3 regions of the Erythrobacter sp. SG61-1L genome follow, and region 3 is predicted to be linked to each of the others. Evidence: predicted binding sites of a transcription regulator. Region 3 holds the regulator's gene; each other region holds the start of a gene.

The links. The regulator LexA, encoded in region 3, represses DNA repair genes until DNA is damaged. The targets are predictions, from matches to a motif close to GTTCCNCNCTTGTTCT.
Region 1: SZ64_RS15410 (ribonucleoside-diphosphate reductase subunit alpha) is a predicted target of LexA. The motif match lies at 2,124-2,139, and genes of this name have one in related genera.
Region 2: uvrA (excinuclease ABC subunit UvrA) is a predicted target of LexA. The motif match lies at 2,565-2,580, and genes of this name have one in related genera.

Annotation. Positions count from the first base shown of each region.
Region 1 is NZ_JXQC01000003.1:3,158,164-3,162,328, reverse strand. Features, by position in the region: gene SZ64_RS15410 (ribonucleoside-diphosphate reductase subunit alpha) at 9-2,075, opposite strand; gene SZ64_RS15405 (hypothetical protein) at 2,627-2,974, shown strand; gene SZ64_RS15400 (GIY-YIG nuclease family protein) at 3,114-3,398, opposite strand; gene nadB (L-aspartate oxidase) at 3,466-4,165, opposite strand, start outside.
Region 2 is NZ_JXQC01000003.1:1,440,231-1,444,395, forward strand. Features, by position in the region: gene uvrA (excinuclease ABC subunit UvrA) at 1-2,495, opposite strand, end outside; gene SZ64_RS07290 (hypothetical protein) at 2,631-3,701, opposite strand; gene SZ64_RS07300 (transferrin-binding protein-like solute binding protein) at 3,889-4,165, opposite strand, start outside.
Region 3 is NZ_JXQC01000003.1:987,422-991,586, forward strand. Features, by position in the region: gene SZ64_RS05100 (ComEC/Rec2 family competence protein) at 1-1,999, shown strand, start outside; gene lexA (transcriptional repressor LexA) at 2,006-2,698, opposite strand; gene SZ64_RS05110 (molybdopterin molybdotransferase MoeA) at 2,769-3,965, opposite strand; gene moaC (cyclic pyranopterin monophosphate synthase MoaC) at 3,970-4,165, opposite strand, start outside.

The DNA of each region.
Region 1 (4,165 bases), 2.2 Mb from region 3:
CAGGCCGCTTACTGGCAGGCGAGACATTCCTCGTAATCGGTCTGTTCGCCGGCGCTGAGTTCGAACTTGGCCGCATCCTTGGTGTTGTCGGCCTCCACCCCGCCGGCAAAGCCCGCGCGCTGCACGCTCTTGGACCGCAGGTAATAGAGCGACTTGATGCCCTTTTCCCATGCCTGGAAGTGCAGCATCAGCAGATCCCACTTGTCGACATCGGCCGGGATGAACAGATTGAGGCTCTGCGCCTGATCGATGAAGGGCGCACGGTCGGCCGCGAATTCCAGCAGCCAGCGCTGGTCGATCTCGAAGCTGGTCTTGTAGACCGCCTTTTCCTCCGGCGAGAGGAAATCGAGATGCTGGACCGAGCCGCCGCGTTCCAGGATCGTGTTCCACACATTGGTGGAATCCTTGGACTTCGCCTGCAGCAGCTTTTCCAGATAGGGGTTCTTCACCACGAAGCTGCCCGACAGGGTCTTGTGGGTGTAGATATTCGCCGGGATCGGTTCGATGCAGGCGCTGGTGCCGCCGCAGATGATGCTGATCGACGCGGTAGGCGCGATTGCCATCTTGCAGCTGAAACGTTCCATCACGCCCTGATCGGCCGCATCCGGGCAGGCGCCGCGTTCTTCGGCCAGCAGCATGGAGGCTTCATTGGCCTTGGCGTTGATGTGCTTGAACATCTTGAGGTTCCACGCCTTCGCCATCGCGCTTTCCATCGCGATGCCCTTCATCTGAAGGAAGGAGTGGAAGCCCATCACGCCCAAGCCGACAGACCGTTCACGCTCGGCGGAATATTTGGCGCGGGCCATCTCGCTGGGCGCGCGGTCGATATAATCCTGCAGCACATTGTCGAGGAAGCGCATCACGTCTTCCACGAAGCGCTTGTCGCTGTTCCACTGGTCCCAGGTCTCGAGATTGAGCGAGGAGAGGCAGCACACAGCCGTGCGATCGTTGCCCAAGTGGTCCTTGCCGGTGGGCAGGGTGATTTCCGAACAGAGGTTGGAGGTGGAAACCTTCAGCCCCAGGTCGCGGTGATGCTTGGGCATCATCCGGTTCACCGTATCGGAGAACACGATATAAGGCTCGCCCGTGGCGAGGCGGGTTTCGACCAGCTTCTGGAACAGGCTGCGCGCATCGACCTTGCCGCGCACGGAACCGTCCTTCGGGCTCTTCAGCTCGAATTCCTTGCCGTCCCGCACGGCTTCCATGAAGTCGTCGGTCAGCAGCACGCCGTGGTGGAGGTTCAGCGCCTTGCGGTTGAAATCCCCCGAAGGCTTACGGATTTCGAGGAATTCCTCGATTTCCGGGTGCGACACATCGAGATAGCAGGCCGCCGAACCGCGACGCAGCGAACCCTGCGAAATGGCCAGCGTCAGGCTGTCCATCACGCGCACGAAGGGGATGATGCCGCTGGTCTTGCCGTTGAGGCCCACCGGCTCGCCAATGCCGCGCACCGCGCCCCAATAGGTGCCGATGCCGCCGCCGCGCGAGGCGAGCCAGACGTTTTCGTTCCAGGTGCCGACAATGCCTTCGAGGCTGTCGGACACGGAATTGAGATAGCAGCTGATCGGCAAGCCGCGATTGGTGCCGCCGTTGGACAGCACGGGCGTTGCCGGCATGAACCACAGCTTCGAAATGTAATCGTACAGGCGCTGGGCGTGATCGGCATCGTCCGCATAGGCATCGGCCACGCGGGCGAACAGATCCTGGAAATCCTCACCGGGCAGCAGATAGCGGTCGGTCAGGGTTTCCTTGCCGAAATCGGTCAGCAGCGCATCGCGGCTGTTATCGGTCACCACATTGAAGCGGCGCGGTCGCACGGACTTGGAATCGTCCTTGGGCGCCGCAGCACTCTGGGCGGCAGCCGTCATCGCCTGCGCAAGCGCATCGGCGGCGGCCGTTTCCACCAGAGTTTCGGTGGCTGTATCCTTGCTGTCCATCGTCATTGCCGGGCCATCTGTCTTGCCTTGGTTCTTTCCAGCCTTGGTTTCCTGCTGCGCGCCATCGGAATCCTTGCCCACCAGCGCGTCCACGTCGTCGAGCCCCATCGCAGCTCCGTCCCCAGTCCTGAAATCCATGTACGAGCCCCCGATCTGATCATCCCGGGCATCGGTTTCAATGCCCGTGTTCTACATTCGTTCGAATCGGCAGCCAAGCGTCCAGACTACCAATTCGAGGCCCCGGACAGGGAAATACTTTTCCCCCGCCTGTCCCCAGCCGAATGGCCGGCGGGCTTCCCAGGCAGACCCGAACCGCATTTCGCAGGAGCGATTCGGCTCCCGCTACGGCAACTAGGTCTTGTGGGTGCCCCCCGCTGTTCGACCTAGGCATAGTGCTTTTACCGGGAATCAGGCGCAAGGCCTTAAATTCCGGATTCACCATATATTACGCCGTCAAGACTCGGTGTTCTATGATGGCAATACAGCGCGACGCGCGGTCAAAGCTCGGCTGGCGTGGGGCGCAAGAGTCAAAATGAATCCGGGCAAAAATTTTGCTGTGAAGTTTTCTCTTTCAGGGCTTTGATTCAATCGAATCGGGGCCGGAAATTTTGCTGCGCGAGAAAGCGCGGAAATGCCCCGTTTCGAAGCCGGGGCCAGTTTCGAAGCATGGGGGAGAGGAAACCGCAGCCATGACCGCACCCGATCCGCATGCCGATTACCTCGCCCGCCAGCCGGAAGAGATTCGCGCCCTGCTGGAAGCGATCCGCAGCGAAGCCGAAGGGCGCGTGCCCGATGCCACGCGCTGCATGGCCTACCAGATGCCCGCCCTGCGCAAGGGGCGCGTGTTCTTCTATTTCGCGGCCTTCAGGAAACACATCGGCATCTATCCCCCGGTGCAGGAACCTGCCGCCCTGGTGGAGGAACTGGCCCCATGGCGCGGGCCCAAGGGCAATCTGGCCTTTCCGCTGAAAGACCCGCTGCCGCTGGAGCTGATCGGCCGCGTGGCCGAGGCACTGGCGGGGCAATATGGGAAGTAGGGGGGGCGGCAGCGCGTGGCCTTCGACAGGCTCAGGCTGGGCGGATGTGATTAGATATGGCGGGATAAGCCGACTATCTACAAGGGCCGCTCAGCCTGAGCCTGTCGAAGGCCACGCGCCCACATCACCCCACAGTCCGCTAACCCTGCCGGTTCACCGAAAGCCGGGAAACCAACTCCCAATCCCCCGCGATCAGCGCTTCCTTCTTCGCCCTGCTCCAGCCCTTGATCCTGTGTTCAGCGGCAAAGGCATCGTCCCGGCTTGGGAAACTGTCTGACCAGACGAGTTCGACGGGCAATCTCTTCGCCGTATAGCCGCCCAGCGCACCAGTCTGGTGCTGGGCCATACGCAGGTCGAGGTCATCCGTGTGGCCCGCATAATAGCTGCCGTCGTTGCAGCGCAGGAGATATGCGTAGAACGCCATCCACTGGGGCTAACGGCGGCGCGTGGCCTTCGACAAGCTCAGGCTGAGCGGATGTGGAGGTTTCCCCCTAAGGCACCAGCACCGTATCCAGCGCCTCCGGCAGCATCCCCGGATAATCCAGCGTGTAGTGCAGACCCCGGCTCTCGTGGCGCTTCAAGGCGCTGCGCACGATCAGATCGGCGCATTGCAGCAGGTTGCGCAATTCGATGAGGTCCGTGGTCACGCGGAAGTGGCCGTAATAATCCTCGATTTCCTCATAGAGCAGCTTGATGCGGTGCTGCGCGCGTTCCAGCCTCTTGGTGGTGCGCACGATGCCGACATAGTTCCACATGAAGCGCCGGATCTCGGTCCAGTTCTGCTTGATGATCACGGCCTCGTCCGAATCCGTCACGCGGCTTTCGTCCCATGCCTTTATCTGGGGCGGGGCATCGAAACTGTCCCAGCGGGCCAGGATGTCCTTGGCCGCTGCCTCGCCGAACACGAAGCATTCCAGCAGGCTGTTGGAGGCGAGGCGATTGGCCCCGTGCAGCCCGCTTTCGCTGCATTCGCCCGCGGCATAGAGGCCGGGCAGGTCCGTGCGGCCGTTGAGGTCCGTCAGGATGCCGCCGCAGGTATAATGCTGCGCGGGCACCACCGGGATCGGCTCCTTCGTCATGTCGATGCCGAGGCCTAGCAGCTTTTCGTGGATGTTGGGGAAATGCTCCCGCACGAATTCGGGCGGCTGGTGGCTGATGTCGAGATGGACGTAATCCAGCCCGAAGCGCTTG
Region 2 (4,165 bases), 450 kb from region 3:
GGTGGCACGGCCTTGAAGAATTCTTCCGCATCCTCAATCGTCATGTCGAGCACATCGGCGATGGAAAGGCCCTTGAACTTCACTTCCAGCGTTTCGCGGTTGTAACGCTTGCCGTGGCATTCCTCGCAAGTGACGTAGACGTCCGGCAGGAAGTGCATCTCGATCTTGATCAGGCCGTCGCCCTGGCATGCCTCGCAGCGGCCGCCCTTGACGTTGAAGCTGAAGCGCCCTGCCTTGTATCCGCGCGCCTGCGCTTCCGGCAGGCCCGCGAACCAGTCGCGGATCTGGGTGAAGGCGCCGGTATAGGTGGCCGGGTTGCTTCGCGGCGTGCGGCCGATGGGCGACTGGTCGATCTCGATCACCTTGTCGCAATGTTCGAAGCCGGTGATCTTGTCATGCGCGCCCGCGATCACTCGCGCACCGTTGAGCGTGCGGGCGGCCCCGGCATAGAGCGTGTCGATCGTGAAGCTGGACTTGCCGCTGCCCGATACGCCGGTGATGCAGGTGAAAGTGCCGAGCGGCAGGCTGGCGCTGACATTCTTGAGATTGTTCGCCCGCGCGCCATGCACGGTCAGCTTGTGGCCATTGCCCTTGCGGCGCTGTTTCGGCACTTCGATCTGGCGCGTGCCGTTGAGATAGGCGGCGGTCAGGCTGCGCTTGCTCTTGAGGATATCCTTCAGCGTGCCTTCGGCCACCACTTCGCCGCCATGCACGCCCGCGCCGGGGCCAAGATCGACGACATGGTCCGCCGCGCGGATCGCATCCTCGTCATGCTCCACCACGATCACCGTATTGCCGAGATCGCGCAGGCGCTTGAGCGTTTCCAGCAGCATGTCGTTATCGCGCTGGTGCAAGCCGATGCTTGGCTCGTCCAGCACGTAAAGCACGCCGGAAAGGCCGCTGCCGATCTGGCTGGCGAGGCGGATGCGCTGGCTTTCCCCGCCGGACAAAGTGCCGCTCGTCCGGTCGAGATTGAGGTAATCCAGCCCGACATTGTTGAGGAAGCCCAGCCGCTCGTTGATTTCCTTGAGGATGGCCTTGGCGATCTGGTTCTGCTGCGCGGTCAGTTCGTGCTGAAGATTGCCGAACCATTCCACCGCATCGCTGACCGAGAGGCGCACCGGTGTGGCGATATCCGCGCCGGCGACCTTCACGGCCAGAGCCTTCTCGTTGAGGCGCTTGCCGCCGCAGGTCTCGCAAGGCTGCGCGGTCTGGAACTTGGACAATTCCTCGCGCATCCAGGCGCTGTCGGTCTGGCCCATGCGGCGGTTGAGATTGCCGATCACGCCTTCAAAGGCCTTGCGCACGGTATATTCCTTGCGCCCGTCCTTGAAGGTCAGTTCCACCGGCATGCCGCCCGTACCGTGCAGGATGATCAGCTTCTGGTCCGGCTCAAGGTCTTTCCACGGCGTTTCCAGACTGAAATCATATGCCTTGGCCAGGCTGGCCAGCACCTGCATGTAATAGGGCGACGGCGGATTGCTCTTGGCCCAGGGCACCACGGCGCCCTTCTTGAGGCTCAGTTCCTCATTGGGGACGACCAGCTGCGGATCGAACAACAGCTTCTCGCCCAGCCCGTCACAGGCCGGGCAGGCGCCCTGCGGCGCGTTGAAGCTGAACAGGCGCGGCTCGATCTCCTCGATAGTGAAGCCGCTGACCGGGCAGGCGAATTTCTCGCTGAACACGATGCGATTGGCAGGCAGGCCCGCACCCTTGAGCTGGCCGCCCGTGACATTCGGCCCGCCCTGCTCCGCCTCGCGCCCCGGCACCACGCCATCGGCCAGATCGACATAGGCCAGCCCTTCGGCCAGTTTCAGCGCGGTTTCGAAACTGTCGGCAAGGCGCGTTTCGATCCCTTCGCGCACGGCGAGGCGATCGACCACCACTTCGATGTCATGCTTGTACTTCTTGTCGAGCGCCGGAGCCTCGGCAATCTCGTAAATCTCTCCGTCGATCCGCACGCGAGTGAAGCCGGCCTTCTGCCATTCGGCCAGTTCCTTGCGATATTCGCCCTTGCGCCCGCGCACCACCGGGGCGAGCAGATAGAGCCGCGTGCCTTCGGGCAGCGCCATCACCCGGTCCACCATCTGGCTGACGGTCTGCGCACTGATCGGCAGGCCGGTGGCGGGGCTGTAGGGCACGCCCACCCGCGCCCAGAGCAGGCGCATGTAATCGTAGATTTCCGTCACCGTCGCCACGGTGGAGCGCGGGTTGCGACTGGTTGTCTTCTGTTCGATCGAGATCGCCGGGCTGAGGCCGTCGATGTGTTCCACATCCGGCTTCTGCATCATCTCGAGGAACTGGCGCGCATAGGCGGAGAGGCTCTCCACATAGCGGCGCTGCCCCTCGGCATAGATCGTATCGAAGGCGAGCGAGCTTTTCCCCGAGCCGGAAAGCCCGGTGATGACAATCAGCTTGTCCCGCGGAAGGTCAATATCCACGCCCTTGAGATTATGTTCACGGGCGCCACGGACGGAAATGGTGGTGAGAGACATGAGCGCGATCTGGGGGCTGGAGGGCGAAGAGTCCAGTGACCTTCAAGGCAGGCCACCGGACGCCCTTTTGTTCCGCAAATGTTCGCGCCCGTCAAGAGGGCTGCGAACCTCACCTTCGCGCCGCCTGCCCGGCCCCTATTGCCCGGCCGTTCGCCCGATCAGCGTCCCGGCCAGAGTCGGCCCGCCATTCGTGGACTGGAATACCGAGCCGACTTCCTGCGCCGACGGGCCGTAGAACTTGCCGAGCCATTCTGCGCGATCCATTCCGGAAACGGTAAGGCTGCCCTCGAAGAAATTATAATCGCTTCTGAGCTGGGCATTACCCGTCCAGTTCCGGCTCGTCTCAAAAACACCGGACTGCGCATATTGCTTTGCCGCACCCGACGTGGTGATCGCGCCGCTGGCGAAATTGACGCCCAGAGTGCCACTGCCGTGAAGATCGTGCAGGGCACCATCTGCGGCGATCACGGCGAGCATGTCGACATTGTAGCTGCCAGACCCCGATCTGGGCACAGAGCTTTCGGGTGTTTCGACGCCGTAGACGAATGCCCTCAGATAGCCCCTGACAAGGTCGGAATATTCCTGGACCTGCTGCAGGAAGCCTGCCCCGACATAGCGATATGTGAACTGGCCCGACGTTCCCGGCGCAGTAAGGACGAGGCTCTGGCCCGTATTGCCGGCAATCTTCTGGAAGGTCGTGAATTGTCCATTGCTTGCGCCATTGACCTTATCGGCTGGACCGAAAGCGATCCCGTTGACCGTGTAGGTCTGCGCGGCGGAATCATAGGTGATGCTCAGCCCCTCGGTCCAGGAACCGTTGCTGCCTGCACCGTTAAGCTTCGAGATTTCGGCGGTTCCCACCACGCCCAGGGCCATGAATTGCTCGCTGGCCAGGGGAGACAGCAAATCGTCGTTGACCGATGGCGTCGGCGTGGGGGCCGGAGTTACGATGACCACCCCGCCCCCGGACGGCGGCGCCGTCTGCGAAGATGACGCAACCGCAAGCGCAGGGACGAATGATGGCAGCGTGGAATTGGGCTGGCTCGGTGTCGGTGTAGGCGTTCCGCCGCCGGGCGTCGGCGTCGGCGAACCGCCGCCACCCGGAGTTGGCGTTGGCGTGGAGTTCACCCCGCCACCGCCACAGGCCGCCAGCATAAGCCCCAGCGCAGCGAGGGAAGCCCCCGCGAAGCAACGCAAAACCGTCATCGAATACCCCCGCCCAGGCGGCCCGCAGTGCCGCCTGAATTGCTGACGGGCCAGCAAGCCCGCCCGTCAGACCTATGGAAATCATGTGACTCCACAAATACCAGGGCATCGGGACTGAATCCGAAACGGAGCGACTACATCGTTCGATTTACCCCCTTCCCGCGCCGGAACGGGGGGAGGAATATGCTCAATCCTTCTTCCCTACAGCGATGCCGTAGAAAGAATTGCCCAATGCGCCGCCAACCGCGCTGGTGTAATAATACAGCGTCCAGGCAAAGCCGTATTCATCGGCATTCGGGCCGTAGAAGTCGCCTGATAGCTGGCCGGTGTAATCGTGATGTCCGGTTGCCGTTCCATACAGGCCATTCGTCCCGATCCCGCCGTCGTACAGATAGGTGCCGAGCGATTGGGGCGTCGCCTGATCGGTGAACAGGGTGATTTCGCTGGCAAATGTTCCATTGCCG
Region 3 (4,165 bases):
ATGCGCGGCTGTCGTCGGTATCCTTGGCGGCATGGCCGCACAGATGTTCTGGCGCCACAATGATCGGCGTGCCCATTTGCGGGCGGCAATATTCGGTGTGGGACTCGCCTTCTCGCTCGGAGTCGCAGTGGTCTGGGCGAAGTCGTCGCTGGTCGGAACGGAACCGATTGCACATCCCATAGCCGGGACATTCGATGCCCGGGTGCTGGAAAGGATAGAGCAGCCTGCTGACGGGCGGGCGAGGCTGGTGTTGGCAATGCGCGAGCCGGAGACTAGCCGGGCCGTGAAGGTCAGGGTGAACCTTCCGCTGGACAAGGACATCCTCGGGCTGGGCGAGGGGGCGCGGATCAGGGTCAAGGCGCGGCTCATGCCTCCCGCACCGCCGCTGCTGCCTGGCAGTTACGATTTTTCCCGTGCGGCATGGTTTGACGGGTTGGCGGCAACCGGCAGTGTGGTTGCCGCGCCCGAACTGCTGGAGCCTGCCGCGCAGCAAGGGGGTTTTGGCTCGCTTCAGCGGCGCCTTGCTGACCATGTCCGTTCACGGCTCGATGGTTCGGCGGGCACTATTGCCGCCGCATTGGCGAGCGGGGATCGCGGGGCGATTGCCGGCGAGGACGAGGCTGCGATGCGCGATGCGGGCCTTTCGCATCTGCTTTCCATCAGCGGGCTGCATGTCAGCGCGGTGATCGCGGCGGCCTATTTCATGGCAATCAGGCTGCTGGCATTGTGGCAATGGCTGGCCCTGCGGATACGTCTGCCCGTTGCCGCAGCCGCCATCGCGGCGCTGGCGGGGATTGGCTACACGCTGCTGACCGGCGCGGAAGTGCCGACAGTGCGAAGCTGTGTAGGCGCGGTGCTGGTTCTGCTGGCCTTGGCGCTGGGGCGAGAACCGCTTTCGCTGCGGCTGATCGCCGTTGCGGCGGGCTTCGTTCTGCTGCTCTGGCCCGAAGCGCTGGTGGGGCCGAGCTTCCAGATGAGCTTCTCGGCAGTGATCGCCATCGTCGCCCTGCATAGCGCAGGGCCAGTCCGCGCATTCCTTGCCTCGCGCGACGAAGGTTGGCTGGTTCCCGCATTGCGCCGGGGAACCATGTTGCTGGTGACGGGGCTGGTGATTGAATTCGCGCTGATGCCGGTGGTGATGTTCCATTTCCACCGCGCCGGGCTTTACGGTGCCTTCGCCAATGTGATCGCCATTCCGCTGACTACCTTCGTCTCCATGCCGCTGATCGCATTGGCGCTGGCGCTGGACGCAATAGGACTGGGGGCACCGGCATGGTGGCTGGCGGGTAAATCCCTCGAATTCCTGCTGGCTCTGGCGCATTTTACCGCCGATCAGCCGGGGGCGGTGAAGCTGATGCCGCAGATGGGCAAGGGGACATTCGCCTTGTTTATCGCCGGCAGCTTGTGGCTTGCCCTCTGGCGCGGGCGGGTGCGGCTCTGGGCGGTGCTGCCACTGGGAGTGGCCTGCGTCCTGCTGGCGATCACGCCGGTGCCCGATGTGCTGATTTCACGCGATGGGCGCGAAGTGGGCATCACCGGAGAGGACGAGCGGCTGCTCGTCCTGAGAGAATCCCGCAGCACCTTTGCGCGGGAGACTTTGCAGGAAATGGCCGGGGCAGAAGGCGAAGTGCTGGCGATCAGCCAGTGGTCTGGCGCACGATGCAGCGCGGATTTCTGTGTCGCCACCCTGAAACGGCAGGGGCGTGAATGGCATCTCTTGCTGGCCCTGAGCAAGGAACGGATCGACGAGCGCCAACTGGCCGCAGCCTGCGATTTGTCCGACATCGTGGTGGCGGATCGCTATCTGCCCAGATCCTGCCGCCCGCGCTGGATCAAGGCGGATCGCCGGAGCCTGGACGAGACGGGCGGACTGGCCCTCTATCTCAACCGCCATGAAATGAAGTCCGTTGCCGAAGGGCAGGGCGAACATGGCTGGTGGAGGAACGGAAAGGCGCGCCGCTACGACGGGCCGGGCGCGCCTTCCAGAACTTATCCGTGATACGCCTCAGTGATACTGGCGCAGCAGGCCTGCCAGCTTGCCCTGCACGATCACTTCATGCGGTTCGTAATATTGCGGATCATAGGCCGCATTGGCCGGATCGAGCCGGATGCGGCCACCTTCGCGGCGCAGATATTTGAGTGTCGCTTCCTCGTTCCGCACCAGAGCCACCACAATTTCACCATCGCGAGCATGGTCGGTGCGCTTCACCAGCGCGAAGTCGCCATCGAGAATGCCAGCATCGATCATCGAATCGCCCGACACTTCCAGCGCATAATGATCGCCCGCGCCCAGCAGGGCGGCGGGAACCGGCAGGGTCCGGTCACTTTCCAGCGCCTCGATCGGAACGCCTGCGGCAATCTTGCCGTGCAGCGGAAGCTCGATCACGTCATTCGCGGCAAAGACGGGCGCGCGCGGCGGCGCAGCGACGCGGCTGACCGCATCATTCGCTGGCGCTGCGGGCTTGCTGCCCTTGGCGTTCACATCCTCGGGGTTCTTGAGAACTTCCAGCGCGCGCGCCCGGTTGGGCAGGCGGCGGATGAAGCCACGTTCTTCCAGAGCGGAAATCAGCCGATGCACACCCGACTTCGACTTGAGGTCCAGCGCTTCCTTCATTTCCTCGAAACTCGGGGAAATGCCCGATTCTTCCAGACGGGTCTGGATGAACAGCAGAAGCTCATGTTGCTTGGCGGTGAGCATCGAAGCGGCCTCCTCAAATGTTCCACCTACGGAACGAATGCGGAACAACTAGGCAACTTCTCAAGCCAAGTCAAGCAACCCCGCCATTTCCGATCCAATAGGCCGGGACAATGCTTCCCGGTGGCGCCGGTGGGGCGTTGGCGGGCCGCTCTATAAGCAGTCCGGAAGAGGCCATGGCGCGCAATGCACTGGAATCGCGTTCCGTGACCGGCACGGCTTTGCCATCGACCAGAACGGCACGCAGAAACTCCATCCGGCCACCTCCGGCGGGCATTTCTCCTGCCAGACGCAGGGGGATGGGGGAGGGAAGCGGGCGACTGTTTCCTGCAAGGGCGCGCAGCAGGGGCAGCAGGAAGAAATAGGCCGTGACGAAGCTGGACACGGGATTGCCTGGCAGGCCGAGCACGACAGTGCCGCCCTTGCGCGCCACCAGCAGCGGTTTGCCCGGCTTCATGGCCACCCGCCAGAAATCGATCTGGGCACCCCATGCTTCCAGCGCGGGACGGATAAGGTCATGGTCGCCCACAGACGCGCCGCCACTGGTGACGATCACCTCGGCGTGGCCGGCAGCGTCGAGCGCGGCGGCGAGTGCATCGAGATCGTCGGGCACCGGGCCGAGGCGTTGAATGTCGGCAGCAAGCCCGCTCGCCATCGCGGCGAGCATGGCCCCATTGCTGGCCGGGATCTGGTGCAGGGCGCAATTGGCGGGATCGGCGGCCAGTTCGTCCCCGCTGTCGAGAATGGCAAGGCGCGGCAGGCCGTGGACGCTGAGCGAACTGTTCCCTGCCGAAAGCGCGAGCGCGATCTGCGCCGGGCCGACCCGGGTGCCCGGCGGAAGCAGGGCATCGCCGCTGCCGAAATCGAAGCCCGTGCGCCTGATATGGCGAGCGCTTGGCTCACCTTCGCCATTGAGGGCGAGGGTCTCTCCATCCCGATGCGCATTTTCCTGCAGCAGCACCGCGCTGGCGCCCGCAGGCATCAGCGCGCCGGTGGAAATGCGGATCGCTTCCCCGGCGCCGACAATGCCGGAATAGGGATGGCCGGCCGCGCTTTCGCCAACCACTTTCCACGGGCCATGCTCGCCCTCACGCATGGCATAGCCATCCATAGCGGAAAGATCGGCGGCGGGCTGGGTGCGGCGGGCGGTCAGCGGCGCGGCAAGGCAGCGACCGAGAGCCTGTTCCACCGGCACATCTTCCGGCGCCAGAGCATCGACTGACGCAAGCAGCCGGGCCTGAGCCTCGCTGAGGGGAAGGGGCGGCTTCATCGGCCTATTCTTCCGGCGCGTGCCATTCGCCCGATTTGCCGCCGCTCTTGGCCAGCAGGCGCACGCCTTCGATCACCATGCCTTTATCGAGCGCCTTGGCCATATCGTAAATGGTCAGCAGGGCGACGGAGGTGGCGGTCATCGCTTCCATCTCGATCCCGGTTTTCCCGGTGAGGCTGGCTGTGGCCGTGGCGCGTACG